DNA from 3 places in the Marinobacter sp. R17 genome. Region 1 is predicted to be linked to each of the others. Evidence: predicted binding sites of a transcription regulator. Region 1 holds the regulator's gene; each other region holds the start of a gene.
What was found. The regulator FliA, encoded in region 1, starts transcription of late flagellar genes. The targets are predictions, from matches to a motif close to CTAAAGTTTNNNNNNNNNNNGCCGNTAA.
Positions count from the first base shown of each region.

Region 1 (4,766 bases):
GGTCGATTGCGGAAGCGGTCGTCAATGTACAGCCGAAGACCCAGGACGCCCGGATCCTGACAACAGCCGCCCGCCAGTCCCTGCGTCGGATGATTGTCCAGAGCATCTGTGGCAACGAATCCGAGATCCCGGTCATCACCCTGGATCCAGAGTTGGAACAGATGTTGCTGAAGTCCATGCAACAGAGTCAACAATCCGGCGGTCAGGACGATATCGGTCTGGTGCTGGAGCCCAACATGGTGGAACGGCTCCAGCGCTCCCTGCAGGACGCGGCCCAACGTCAGGAAATGATGGGCAAGCCCGCCATCCTGCTGGTTTCGGCGCCACTGCGGCATGTCATGGCGCGCTTTGTGAGTTACGGGGTCGAACGCCTGCACGTCCTGTCTTACCAGGAAGTGCCGGACAACAAGCAGATTACGATTGTCGCGTCGGTGGGCCAGCAGTGAGGCTCGCCCAGCAACAGCAAGGCGTCGCGGGCCGCGGCGCCACCGGAGGTAGGTCATCATGAAGGTTAAACGGTTTTTTGCTCCAACCATGGCGGAAGCCCTGAAGATGGTTCGCCTGGAGATGGGAGAGGATGCCGTCATCCTGTCGAACCGGCGCGTGGACGGGGGCGTCGAAATTGTGACGGCTCTCGACTATGACGAAAATCTGGCGCGCCAGCGTCTGGGCACCGCCGCGGTCGAAGCCACCAATGGCGCCCGGCTGGCCGAAATGCAGGCGGAACAACATCGCCGCCTGGAGGAAGAACTCGGCCGCTCGCGGGACCGTATCCGGGAAATTCGTGAAAAGCGCCAACCCCGTGAGCAGGACATTCTTGATTTCACCACGCCGGAACCGGCGGCTGCCGAACCCGCTCAGGACGCCACCCATGCGGCCCTCGAAGCCATGCGGGCGGAAATCCATTCGCTGCGGGATATGGTCAACGAGCGTCGTTCTCCGGCCGCTGCAAATGGACCGGCAAACGACCCGGTGGACGCGAGTCAGCAGCGCCTGATGGAGCGACTGGAAGAGTACGGACTGTCCCACACGCTGGCCTCCACGCTGTCTCGTAACGCGGCTGGTGTTCGACTGGAAGAGGGCTGGAAGCGGGCGTTGCGCACGCTGGCGGCCGGCCTGCGCACCCAGCAGCAGGAACTGGTCGAGCAGGGTGGTCTGGTCGCGTTGGTGGGCCCCACTGGCTCTGGCAAGACCACCACCATCGGCAAGATGGCGGCGCGTTATGTCCTGGAGCACGGCGCCGATTCCCTGGCGCTGGTCACCACCGACCGTTATCGGATCGCGGCACATGAGCATCTGTTTGTATTCGGTCGCATCCTGAACGTGCCGGTGCGGGTGGTGGATGAGAGCCATTCCCTGGACCAGATCCTCGATGACCTGTCCGATAAACGCCTGGTTCTGATCGACACGGCGGGCCTGACCCATTCCGATCGCGGCCACCAGGAACAGCTTGAGGAGCTGGCTGCAAGCCGGCATCCGGTCAAGCCTTACCTGGTGCTGGCAGCCACCAGCCAGCCTCGCATTATGAAATCCACGTGGCATTGCTATAAGATGGCGAATCCGGCCGGGTGTATCATGACCAAACTGGATGAAGCCCTGACACTCGGCGAGGTGCTAGGCTTTGCCATGGAAACGGGTCTTCGGGTGGCGTATTACACCGATGGGCAGCGCATCCCCGAGGACATTCATCCGGCACAGGCGGCTCCACTGGTCAGACTGGGTGTGGAGCGTCTGAAACAGGTTCGGGAAACCGCTGTGGTTGCAGCCGGCGCCTGAGGCCCGGGAGTCCGCCGGAACAGCCGCAGGGCGTTCATGGGCTCCACTATCGAGCCGGTTATCAACCGGCCATCCTTATCAAGAGTTGTCGTGAGAGACTGTATCCGGCATGAGTAGAGTTAACCCGGTCCAGGTGATCGCCGTCTCAGGTGGCAAGGGCGGCGTTGGCAAGAGCAACGTTTCGGTCAACCTGGCTATTGCACTGGCACAGATGGGGCGTCGGGTGGTGGTTCTGGATGCCGATCTGGGGCTGGCCAACATCGACGTCCTGCTGGGTATCACTGCGAACCACAATCTCAATGATGTGCTGAACGGCGAGTGCGACCTGCGCGATGTCCTGGTCGACGGCCCGGGCGGCATCAAGATCGTTCCCGCCTCGTCCGGCACCCAGCGGATGACCCAGCTGACGCCCATGGAGCACGCTGGCCTGATCAACGCCTTCAGCGAACTGGGCGATCAGATCGACGTGTTGATCGTTGACACCGCTGCCGGCATTTCCGAATCGGTGGTCAGCTTCCTGCGGGCGTCTCAGGAATTGCTGCTGGTGGTCTGCGACGAGCCCACTTCCATTACCGATGCCTACGCGCTGATCAAGCTCATGAACCGGGACTACGGGGTGAACCGGTTTCGCATCCTTGCCAACCAGGTTCGCAACGAGCAGGAAGGCAAGCATCTGTTTGGGAAACTGACCCGGGTTACCGAGCGATTTCTGGATGTTGCGCTACAATATGTGGGCATCGTCCCTTACGACGAAGCCGTCAAAAAAGCGGTACAACGGCAGCGTGCGGTGCTTGACGCTTACCCACGCGCCAAGGCCTCGCTGGCGATCAAGGCGCTGGCCCAGCAGGTGGACAACTGGCCGCTCCCGTCTTCTCCACGGGGGCATCTCGAATTTTTCGTTGAGCGCCTGGTGGACGCCTGATGGAGTACCCTGACCGACAGGTGGCGTGGTATGACGGTCGATTGAAACACACGGGTAATCCGGATTGATGACGTTGGCAAAAGGCCTGGGAATCTACCAACAGACGAGCTCGCGCAAATCGGCCCATCAACTGGTCGAGGATCATGCGCCGCTGGTGAAAAAGATCGCGTTGCATGTGTTGGCGCGATTGCCCGCCTCTGTCCAGCTTGAAGACCTGATGCAAGCCGGCATGATCGGCCTTCTCGAGGCCGCTCAGAAGTACGACGCCGGCAAAGGCGCTTCCTTTGAAACCTATGCGGGTATCCGCATTCGCGGTGCCATTGTGGATGAGATTCGCAAGGGCGACTGGGTGCCGCGTTCCGTCCACCGCAATTCCCGTCGCATCGCCCAGGCGATCAAGGCCGTCGAAGACCGGACCGGGCGCGAGGCTCAGGATCACGAAGTCGCCGACGAGCTGGACATGACCCTGCCGGAGTACCATGCCTGCCTGGCCGATTCCAACAGCGGCCGTCTTTTTAGTCTGGATGAGCTAAATGAATCGGGAGAGCTGCCGATAGACAATGAAGAGGCCGTGCCCGATCGTCCGTTCGAAGAGCTGTCGGCAGCCGGATTCCAGCGCAGTCTGGCCGAGGCGATCGCGGCGCTGCCGGAGCGGGAAAAGCTGGTGTTGAGTCTGTATTACCAGGAAGAGCTGAACCTGAAAGAAATCGGCGCCGTCATCGGTGTCAGTGAAAGTCGGGTCAGCCAGATTCACAGTCAGGCGGCATTGCGCCTGAAATCACGTCTGACGGATTGGCAGGAAGCCCGTTAGCCACGCCGTTCAAAGCCGGTTCGCAAAACACCGGTGGAGCAGGGCAGAATGGGCGGACGCGCCACATCAGGCGCGACAAGCAAAAAGTTGACATCGAATTCCGGGAGCTTGTGGTCAGCGTTGATGCCCAGGCTACGATCCCGGAACTGTAGTTTTTGGTAACGGACGCTTTACAGCGGGCGTTGACGCGACAGAATAGGCGGTGCTTTCAGTGGCGCCGGTATCGTATGGATTGCCGGACACTGAACTGGACGCTGGATTGGTATTCCGGGCTGTAATGATTGGAGGTCCCTTTGGACAAAAACATGAAAATTCTGATCGTGGATGACTTCTCCACGATGCGACGGATCATCAAGAATCTGCTTCGCGACCTCGGTTTCACCAATACTGACGAGGCGGATGACGGCAACACCGCGCTGCCCATGCTCAAGAGTGGCAAATACGATTTTCTGGTCACCGACTGGAACATGCCGGGCATGTCCGGATTTGAACTGCTGCAGGCCGTTCGCGCGGACGAGAACCTCAAGAACCTGCCGATCCTGATGGTGACGGCGGAAGCCAAGCGTGACCAGATCGTGGCGGCGGCTCAGGCCGGCGTTAACGGTTACGTCGTGAAGCCGTTTACGGCGGCTGTCCTGAAGGAAAAGATCGAGAAGATTTTCGAACGCATCCAGTCCTGAGTATCAGAGCGCCAATCATGGGCACAAAAAAAGACAAGGCCGGCTCCCTCGATCCCGATGTCGTTGAGAAGCTGCAGCACCAGGCGGAAGAACTGAAGCAACAGGTGGACGCCGGCGATTACGCCGCGGCGATGCGCCTGATTAATGAACTGAATGATGTCCGGGACCAGAGCCTTTACCGTGAGGTTGGCCGGTTGACCCGCAGCCTCCACGAGGCCATTCGCAACTTCAATATCGATCCGCAGAACCCGGAGCAGCAGGAAGCCCTGTCCAAGATCACGGACGCTTCCGACCGGTTGGCGTACGTGGTGGACATGACCAGTCAGGCCGCCAACCGCACCATGGACATCGTGGAAGAGGCGATGCCCAAGGCCAACAGCCTGCGGGAGCAGGCCGTCGCGCTGCGAGCCGACTGGCACAAGCTGCGCCGCCGGCAAATCGGCGCCGGCGAATTCCGCGAGCTGTACAACCGGATCGACAACTTCTTCGAACAAACGGCCAGCGATGCGGAAGCCCTTTACGGCAACCTGTCCGAGATCCTGCTGGCGCAGGACTTCCAGGACCTGACCGGTCAGGT
Region 1 is NZ_RHGZ01000002.1:116,373-121,138, forward strand. Features, by position in the region: gene flhA (flagellar biosynthesis protein FlhA) at 1-446, shown strand, start outside; gene flhF (flagellar biosynthesis protein FlhF) at 505-1,776, shown strand; gene EB809_RS02520 (MinD/ParA family protein) at 1,886-2,698, shown strand; gene EB809_RS02525 (RNA polymerase sigma factor FliA) at 2,766-3,509, shown strand; gene cheY (chemotaxis response regulator CheY) at 3,803-4,189, shown strand; gene EB809_RS02535 (protein phosphatase CheZ) at 4,207-4,766, shown strand, end outside.

Region 2 (4,766 bases), on a different contig from region 1:
CGCCCACATGGTGAGCGGCCTTTTTCGTTACACGCGGAAAGACGCCACCAGACGCCGCAGTTCGGCGGTGACATCCGACATTTCACGGGAGGCAGCCAGCGTCTCGTCGGCATTACCCGCCGTCGCATGCCCCAGCTCGGTAATTTGCTCGACGTTGGTGTTGATGTTCTTGGCCACCGCAGACTGCTCTTCCGAGGCCTGCGCAATCTGGTGGCTCATGTCCACGATGGTGGAAATGCCCGCCAGGATTTTCTCCAATGCCTCGGTCACTTCTGAGGATTTCTCGACGGTGGCGTCTGTGACCTCATGGCTGTTGGTCATCGCTTTCACCGCCGCTTTCACGCCGCCTTGCAAACGACCAATCATTTCCTCGATGTCTTCCGTCGACTTATGCGTGCGCTGGGACAGCGAGCGAACCTCGTCCGCAACCACCGCAAACCCGCGGCCCTGCTCGCCGGCGCGCGCAGCCTCGATGGCGGCATTCAGTGCCAGCAGGTTGGTCTGCTCGGCAATCGCCTTGATCTCCACCAGCACCTGACTGATGCTGTCGCTGTCTTCGCTGACCCGGTTGATGGTATCCACCGCGCCACGAATTTCGTTAGCCAGCCGGTGAATGGTGTCCACGGTTTCGGTGACAACCTGTCGGCCCTGCTCGGCATCTTTCTCAGCGGACCCGGCGGAATCCGAGGCGCGCTGGGCGCTTTCCGCCACTTCCTGTACCGTATCCACCATCTGGTGCATGGCGTCCGAAATCTGCTCGGTCTCTGACATCTGACGCTCAACCGCCTCGCTGTTGGCCGACGCACTGTCGTTCACCCGTGTTGCCTGGGTATCGACGTCACCGGTGGTTCGACTGACCGAGCGGATCAAATCGGCCATTTTCGAAGTCATGTTGTTGAACTCGTCGGTCAGCGCCCCAAGCTCGTCGCGATTGGCCAGCTCGATGCGGACCGTCATATCGCCATCCGCCACCTGCCGCGCGGCTTTACCAAAGCGGGAAATCGCCTTCTTAACGGAAACGAAGAACCCCAGGTAGAGATACACCACAATCAGCAGCACAATCCCCAGCACCAGGAAAATCACCATTCGCTGGTTGGTTTCTCGGTTCAGGCGCTCCGCCAGATTATCGTCCACCACCTGGAAAATCTGGTCCATCAGCTCAAAGTTCGGCGCGATCAGCGGCGATATCAACTTGTCGAAATCCTGCCAGGACATCTCCAGTCGATAAGGGGTAATGACGTTGGCGTCCAGCGCGTCACGCACCTTGATCACGTTCTGCACAACCGCATCCGCCAGATCCGACTGCTGACTCAAAGCTTGCGAGGAACCCTGCGCCACCTCGAATTCCGACTTCAGACGGCTGTGCAGTGTCGTCAGGTTGTCGAAGACGCCGTTCATGACATCCGCCATCGCGTAGCCTACGGTGCCCTGGTCCAGACTGAACATACCGAAGGCTCGGGCTATCCCCTCACGACTGGCGGCGTCGTGCAGCGATGTGGTCGCCAGTTGCAACAGCATCTGGTTCTCGGCCTGCGGATCGTTAGCCAGGCCGGACAGTTTGAGTGTCGATTCCAGCAGGGCCCGCGCCTTCTGCACGAATTCCTGGTAATAGGTCACCTGGGGATCGATGTTGCTCTGGAAGATGTCTTCGCTGCGCAACTTCTTCCAGGCGTTGTCCAGAGCCTCGACCTGGGCCTTCCAGCCGCCCGCCGAATCAAAGGAGGCCTGGGTCTCGATCAGACTGGACAGCTGCGCGTCGATAACGTCCGCCGCCTCATTACTGCGGGACAGGAAGGCATCGTCGTTCTTCATCTTGCCAACGGCGCGGAAATCCCGGTAATCGTAGGCGGCCTGAATCAGCCGATTCACCTGCCGGACCTGAACAAGGCCCTGGGCTTCGTGGCTGATGCCTTCGATGGATCGGTTGAGCTGGCTCACCAGCAGGTAGGACAAGCCCCCGATCGGAAGCAGGAATAGCACGCTGATCAAGCCGAACTTGTAAATCATCGGCAGCCGGTTCATCAGCGCGACAGCAGGATACAGAAGCTGGTTCACTCAACCCCCTCAAACATGTGGTGCTCGTGTTAATTCATTGTTTTTATGTTGAATGGCGTCGCCCAATACAGGGGCAGCGCCGCAGCGCCATCGTCTCCGCCCGACGGCGAGATCAGAGCATCCCTACTTATATTGTCGTCAACATGCTAAAAATCTTGAATTTATTTTTGTTCCGACAATGTTAAACCAGATCAAATTCCTGGCTTCAACGTGTAATAAGCGGCGGGAAGAATACGGAAATTGCTCCGGAAAATCACGTAAAGAGTCCCATGATTGCCAGCAGCGCAAGCCCGCAGATCCAGACAAACATGCTGCGGTTCAGCAAATCCCGGACGGCGCGCAGACTTCGTTCGCCGTAATCCGGCCACTCGTCGGGATGACTCTCAGCAAACCGTTGCGGATCCAGCGAATAACTGGACAGCGCCCCGTTGGCACTCTCGAAGAGCAGTTCTGAGGCGTTCAGGCGGGTGTGATGCAGCAACCGTTTACGCGCGCCGCCCATCCAGCCGGCCAAATCGCCAGCAATGCCAAACGTGATGCTCAGCAGCCGCGCAGGCACCCAGGCCAGCAGATACACCAGGCGGGAAAAGGGTTCTCGGCCAGCGGGGTGTGGCCAGTGATCGCGCAGCGCCACCGACAGCCGCGCACCGATGGCGCCGGCCGGACCCAGCAGCACGTACCAGAAGATCACCAGGAAATAGTGTTCGAAAATCACCTGGATAAAGCGCTTGGACAGCAGCACATGCAGTTCACGGGGTTCACTGGCCAACCCCCGCGCTTCGGCCGGCAGCAGATGATTGACGTGATACCAGGCCGCCGACGCATCGCCTCGACGCCAGGCCTCGCCATAGGCCCGTAGCGGGTTGCGCCAGCCGGGAACGCCCAGCATGGCGATCAGCACCACCAGGTCCAGCGGCCACGTCAGGATCCAGAGACTGCCGCGGCTCAACCAGACATCAAGCGCGCCGACCAGAACGACGGCACCCAACAGAATGCCAAACCCGGCGGTCGGGCGACCTTCGCGCCCGGCCTCAGCGCCGGAAAGCCGGGCCAGTCGCTGACGAAAGCGGGCATCCAGCCCCTCGTCGACCGATCCATCCAGCAGGCGGCGGACGACGTAGGCGAGCAGCAGGATCAGGAACCCCATCAGACCTCCCCCTGCCCGCGCGCATCCTCAACCAACGCGAAAAAATGCGGCCAGTCGAAGGCGGGTCCCGGATCGGTCTTGCGCCCCGGTGCAATGTCGCAGTGGCCTGTCAGTCGATCGAGTGTCACAGCGGGCCAGCGTTGCATGATGGCCTGGGTCAGTCGCGCCAGAGCCCGATACTGGGCTGCTTCGTAAGGCACGTCGTCGGTCCCCTCCAGCTCGATCCCGATGCCGAAGTCGTTGCACTCTTCCTCACCGTTGAAGGAGGAACGACCGGCATGCCAGGCCCGGTCCAGGAAGGAGACGAACTGCACGCATTCGCCATCGCGACGGATCAAGGCATGGGCAGAGACCTGTAAATCCCGGATTTCCTGAAAGTATGGATGGGCGTCGGGATCGAGACGGTTGCAGAAAAATCGTTCAATGGCATCGCCACCGAACTGCCCTGGAGGCAGGCTGATGTTGTGCACCACAAGCAGGGAGATAGCGGCGCCTTCCGGACGGGGTCCAAAATTGGGCGACCGGCAATGACGGGCCTGACGAAGCCAGCCGGCCTCGTCGATGTCGTAAGATGGGTCTCGGGATTGAGAGTTCAAAATGCTTCCACCGCTACCGCGTTACGGGACCTGAAAGTGGTCAGCAATTCTACGGTGATTGAAGCACAAAGCAACGTGCCAGGCCAAAAAGCCACCCGCACGCTGGCCCGATTCAGTCGCGACGGCTGTGACGCAGATTGTCGATGATCGATTCCAGGGCCCGGTCGAAGATCAGGCCATCATCGAGCATGGACACCTCGCCGGTCGACAGGGCCTTGGCCACGTCGGCCTGCGCGTACTCGGCCACCTTGGCGCCGTTGCGGTTGACGAAGATGTATTTGCCGGTCGCCTTGATGACAGCGGCCAGCTTGCAGCGAAGTTTCTGGCCCTCGGACTGCAATTCTACCCAGGAGCCCACCCGCAGTTTCTGCGCCATTTCCAGCCAACGGCTATCGACGCCGTCTTCTTGAGACACCGGGGCGCTATCCGTTTCAATCGATTCCGGCGCCCGGGGCGGTTCTACTACCTCTGCACCGGGCTCAACCGGCTTGGCGGGTTGCGGCTGGCTGAATTCGGCCACCGCACTGGCCAGCGCTGCATCGTCCGGCGTTTCCGCCGCCTCAACGGGCTCCGGAGCAGCCTGGCGAGCTTCGGGCGCCTGCACGGCCAACTGTTGCAGCGTGTCCACGTGAGCCAGTTCCAGGTCGCGCATCATGGCGTCACTGGCAAACGGGTCCCAGGAGATGGAATGCAGTCCCTTCCGCAGACTGTCGACAATCGACGGGATCCGCCGCAACAGCTCGCTGCGCGTCTCGTCGGTCACTTCCTGCGGATCGACACTCCAGACCAGTTCCCCGGCCAGCGCAACCGATTGCTTCCAGGCGTCGCTGGCCTCCCCTTCCCTCAGGTACAGGAACTGCAGCACCTTGGACCAGGGTTCATCCAGAATCGATTCCACCACTGGCGGCAGGTTGCGACCGTTTCGCAGTGGCTCAAGGACCTCGCTCGCGGCCTCACGCGCCCGCTCC
Region 2 is NZ_RHGZ01000020.1:68,469-73,234, reverse strand. Features, by position in the region: gene EB809_RS14500 (methyl-accepting chemotaxis protein) at 28-2,055, opposite strand; gene ampE (regulatory signaling modulator protein AmpE) at 2,309-3,202, opposite strand; gene ampD (1,6-anhydro-N-acetylmuramyl-L-alanine amidase AmpD) at 3,202-3,765, opposite strand; gene EB809_RS14485 (DUF1631 domain-containing protein) at 3,911-4,766, opposite strand, start outside.
Region 2: the regulator FliA is predicted to act here: its motif matches at 2,188-2,215, upstream of EB809_RS14500 (methyl-accepting chemotaxis protein).

Region 3 (4,766 bases), on a different contig from region 1:
AGAAAGCCTTTGCCAGCAATATCGTCGAAACCCTGGAAGAAGGTCGCCAGCAGGGGCGGTTTGACCACCTGGCGCTGGTCGCGGCTCCGGATTTTCTGGGCCTCCTGCGCCAGTCGTTGAGCAAGCCGCTGAGCCGCATGGTCAGCGAAAGCGTGGACAAAAATCTGGTGGACAAGGACGAGGAAACCATCCGCCGGCAGGTGTTCCATTGAATCGGGCCGGATCGGGGATAATCACCTGATCTATCACTGAATGGCTTGCTGCGTATTCGTCTAAGCCGGGAGCCGACAAAGCTGGCTCCCGGTGCTTTCGTGCGTTTAATCTTGTTGCAGAGGCGGGCGTTACCCAAAAGGAGTAACGGCTATGGACAAGACCGATTGGCGAATACGCGGTTTTGAGTTCATAAACTGCAACTGCGATTTCGGCTGCCCCTGTCAGTTCAACGGGCGGCCCACCCAGGGTGACTGCCAGGCCTTCGGCGCCTTCCACATCGAGGACGGTCACTTTGGCGACACCCGGCTGGATGATCTGAACTTCGCGGTCACCTTCAAATGGCCCGGCGCGATCCACGAAGGCAACGGCGACGCCCAGGCCTTTATCGATGAACGCGCCAGCCAGGCCCAGCGCGACGGTTTGATGGCCATTCTCTCGGGCGAGACGTCCGAACCCGGCGCGACCTTCTTCAACGTCTTTGCCAGCACCCTGACCCACATGCACGATCCCGTGTTTTGTCGCATCGATATCGACGGTGACGTCGATGCCCGCAAGGCTACCGTGCGCGTGGGGGATATGATCGAGGCGGAAGGTCAGCCCATTATCAATCCGATCACCGGCCAGGAACACCGGGCGCGCATCGACCTGCCCAACGGCTTTGAGTACGCGGTGGCCGAAGTGGCCAGCGGACACACTTCGGCGCGGGCGGCGATTCCGCTGGAGCTGGATGCCAGCCACAGTCACTTTTCCCGGCTGGATATCGGTCCTGCTGGTGTGTTCCGGTAAGCGGAGGCGGTCATGAGTACGCTCCGGACGGAGCCGGCGACATTGTCGCATCGGCTGGACTGGATGTCCGTGTTGACGTTGGCTGCGCTGGCCGCGGTGGTCGTGCTGTCCTGGTGGTATCTGGTCGACATGGCGACGGGTATGGAAGTCGGTATGGCCATGGGCGGAATGATGACCTTCCATCCCTGGACGCCGGCATACGCCGTGGCCATGGGCCTGATGTGGTCCATCATGATGATGGCGATGATGCTGCCCAGTGCGACCCCCATGATTCTCCTGTACCGGCGGGTGGCCCTGCACAATCGACTGCCGGACATCGGGCTGGGAACCCTGCTGTTCGCGGCCGGGTACGTCCTGATCTGGCTGATCTTCAGCATCGCCGCCACGGCATTGCAGTGGGCTCTGGAGCAGTGGGCGATCCTGTCACCCATGATGCGCAGCCAGAGCGGACTCTTCAGCGGGATGGTTCTGGTCATTGCCGGTTTGTATCAGTGGTCCCCGTGGAAAAAAGCCTGCCTGGCGCACTGTCGTGGGCCAGCCGCATTCGTGATCCATCACTGGCGGTCGGGATCGTCCGGCGCCCTGCACATGGGCGTCACGCACGGCGCCTACTGCGTCGGCTGTTGTTGGGCGCTGATGGCACTGCTGTTCGTGGGCGGGGTGATGGACCTGCTGGTGATCGCCGGCCTGGCCGTGTTGGTCCTGCTGGAGAAAGTGCTGCCCGGCGGTGACTGGCTGGCCAGGGGCGCGGGGGCACTGGCAGTCCTGGTTGGCGGCTGGCTGTTGCTGGGAAACTTGGCCTGAGGCAACGGCGAAGGCCGTTGCCTGTCTGATTGTGAGTCTTACTTCAGACCAAAGCCCTTGCCCCGAAGGAAGTCCTGCATATGGGGGCGCAGTTTCGCGGTGAACAGCGGCTTGAGCTGCTCCGACCAGGTGGTGTCCTTGGTGCCGCCGGTGCGGTTGCGGTAGTAGCCCCGCATGGTTTCGTCGAAGCCGGCAACCAGATCCTCGTCGCCTGCGTCCTGGTAGGTGTCTTCCTTGAGGATCGACGCCAGGGGCAGGCGCGGTTTGACCTCCGGGTCCTGATCCGGATAGCCCAGGCACATCCCGAATACCGGATACACATTTTCCGGCAAATCCAGCAACTCGCTCACCTCGGCCGGATTGTTGCGGATGCCTCCGATGTAGCACAGCCCGAGTCCCGCCGATTCCGCCGCAATGGCAATGTTTTGCGCCATCAGTGCGGTGTCGATGCTCGCCACCAGCAATTGCTCCGTCATCCCCCGGATCACATCGGCCCCGGCCCGCGCCGCCGCTTCAGTGGGGCGCTTCATATCCGCGCAGAACACCAGGAAATCGGAACTGTCGTGAACATAGGCCTGGCCCCCCGCCAATTCGGCCAGCTTGGCGCGTTTTTCCGGATTCACGACGTGGATGATGGTGTAGGCCTGAACATGGTTGGACGTGGCGGCACTCTGGCCGGCCCGGATGCAGGCTTCAAACAGGTCGCGCGGAATACGCTCGCCGGTGAACTTGCGGATCGAACGGTGGGATTGTAGGAGTTCAATGGTTGGATTCATGGGACCTCTTGGTGTTTGGCGTTCATCAAAAGCCGGCCGGGTAACGGGGTTCACTGGCGTTCGTGTTGATCCGGGCAAAGTCGGAACTGAAGTAATGCCTGGGCCGGCCGATAGGAAACTAAACGGTTTTATCATGGATGGTGGCGCGAGTTACAAAAATCAAATGCAAATCTTTTGAATTGAATTGTTAAATCGATCACAACTCTGTTGACCTGAATCCGGCGGTGCTCTGTACTGAGCCACCGATTAAGTCCCTGGAAAACGGCCGGGTGGCTGCTGGCCCGCGGATTTTTTCAGCGTCGACCCAAAACAAAAACGGAGAATACCGGTGAATCTCAGTCTGTCGTGGCGCCAGAAATTCCTGGCCCTGATTGTTGTTACCCCCCTTGGTTTTCTGGCGGTTGGCGCGGCCATCTACTGGGGGATTACCTCGGTGTCGTCGTCCTACCGAATGACCTACGAACTGGTCAGCTACCAGAACCAGGCCAGTGAGCTGCTCACTGACTGGAACTCGATCGAAAAGAACCTGGCCTCCTTCAAGGAAGGCGAGCAGACCGCCGCCAGGCAGCAGCTGGAAGCGTTCGAAGCCGATGCAAAGGCACTCCGGGACAGCGCCGGAGAACTGGGAGACGATGACATCGTCAGCGCCGCCGAGCAGATCGTCGGTGCGGCGGACACCTACGTGGCGCAGCGTCGTGACTGGATCGACAACGTCTCGGATCTTGGCCTCAACGACGAGACCGGCCTGCGCAAGGGGCTTTCCGAAGCCTACGCCGGCCTCAAGGATCTGCAGCTCAGCTTGTTCGATGAGAGCATTGCCGAAGTCTCGCGGACACAGAAGGGCTATTTCGCGGACCGCGATGTGTCCTTTGCCAAGCCTGCCGAGCATGCGGTCAAGGGGCTGGAGTTGATGGTCAAGCAGTATGACTGGCAGGAAAGCGTCGTGGGCAAGACGGTCGCAGCATACCGTAAGGCCTTCGACAAGGCAGCGGCCAGGATGAAGGCGATTGCCGCCATGGACACCGCCGCCATCGCCGCAGGCAACAAGCTGCAGAAGGCGATCCATACCCAGAACGAAGCGCTCCAGACCGGCCCGATTGCCGCGGCGATTGAACAGGCCTCTTCTGCTGAGTCGTCGGCCAAAACAGTCAGCCTCGGTGCCCTGGTGATCTTCGCGCCGATTCTGGTGCTGATCCTGTTCATCATTTCCCGCACCCTGGTCAATCGGCTGCAGGGCGTGATGGAAATGCTGCAGCGGGTGTCGGACGGCGATCTGACCCGCAAACTCGATGTCGGCCGTAACGACAAGGACGAATTCAACCGGCTGGCCACCGCCACCAACCAGATGATCGACAACATCAACCGGTTGATGCGGGACTCCATCGAGAGCACCAACAACCTGATCGAAGTCCGCGGCGAGCTGGACAAGAGCATGGAGCGCCTGGCGAGAAACAGCGAGGCGGTGGAATCCCAGACCGTCCAGGCCGCCACCGCAAGCCAGCAGATTTCCGTGACACTGACCGACGTAGCCGAGCGCACCTCCCAGGTGGGCGTGTCCACCCAGAAAGCCAACGAATCTGCCCAGTCCGGCGCGCGTGTTGTGGACGAGAGCGTCAACGCCATGCAGCGTCTATCCAACCTGATCCAGGACACCCATAGTGGCGTGCAGAGCCTGAACCAGTCCTGCACCAAGGTCACCGGTATCATCGACGTGATCAATGGGCTGGCGGAACAGACCAACCTGCTGGCCCTGAACGCCGCCATCGAAGCGGCCCGGGCCGGTGAAGCCGGTCGCGGCTTCTCGGTGGTGGCCGACGAAGTCCGCACCCTGGCCAGCAAGACGGTGGAAGCGACCGACAACATCACCCGCATCATCGACGAGCTCAACAAGCAGACCGCCAACATGGACTCGCTCACCCAGCACGGCCTCAAGCTGGCCCGGGAAAGCGAGGAAAGCGCCGGTCAGATCGCTGGTGCCATGGGCACGGTCACGGAGTCGATCCAGACGCTGAATGCGGAAATGGATCAGGTGGTGGTCGCCGTGGAGGAGATCTCCACCACCACCGACGACATCGCCCAGAAGATGGAAGAGATTCGTCAGCAGAGCAGCGAAACCCAGGCCATCGGCAGCGAGCTGGGCACCCAGAACCAGCGCCTGTCGGAATACGCCGACCGGCTGTCCTCGAG
Region 3 is NZ_RHGZ01000022.1:13,731-18,496, reverse strand. Features, by position in the region: gene EB809_RS15085 (host attachment protein) at 1-212, shown strand, start outside; gene EB809_RS15080 (DUF1326 domain-containing protein) at 364-999, shown strand; gene EB809_RS15075 (DUF2182 domain-containing protein) at 1,012-1,803, shown strand; gene nfsA (oxygen-insensitive NADPH nitroreductase) at 1,842-2,579, opposite strand; gene EB809_RS15065 (methyl-accepting chemotaxis protein) at 2,908-4,766, shown strand, end outside.
Region 3: the regulator FliA is predicted to act here: its motif matches at 2,666-2,693, upstream of EB809_RS15065 (methyl-accepting chemotaxis protein).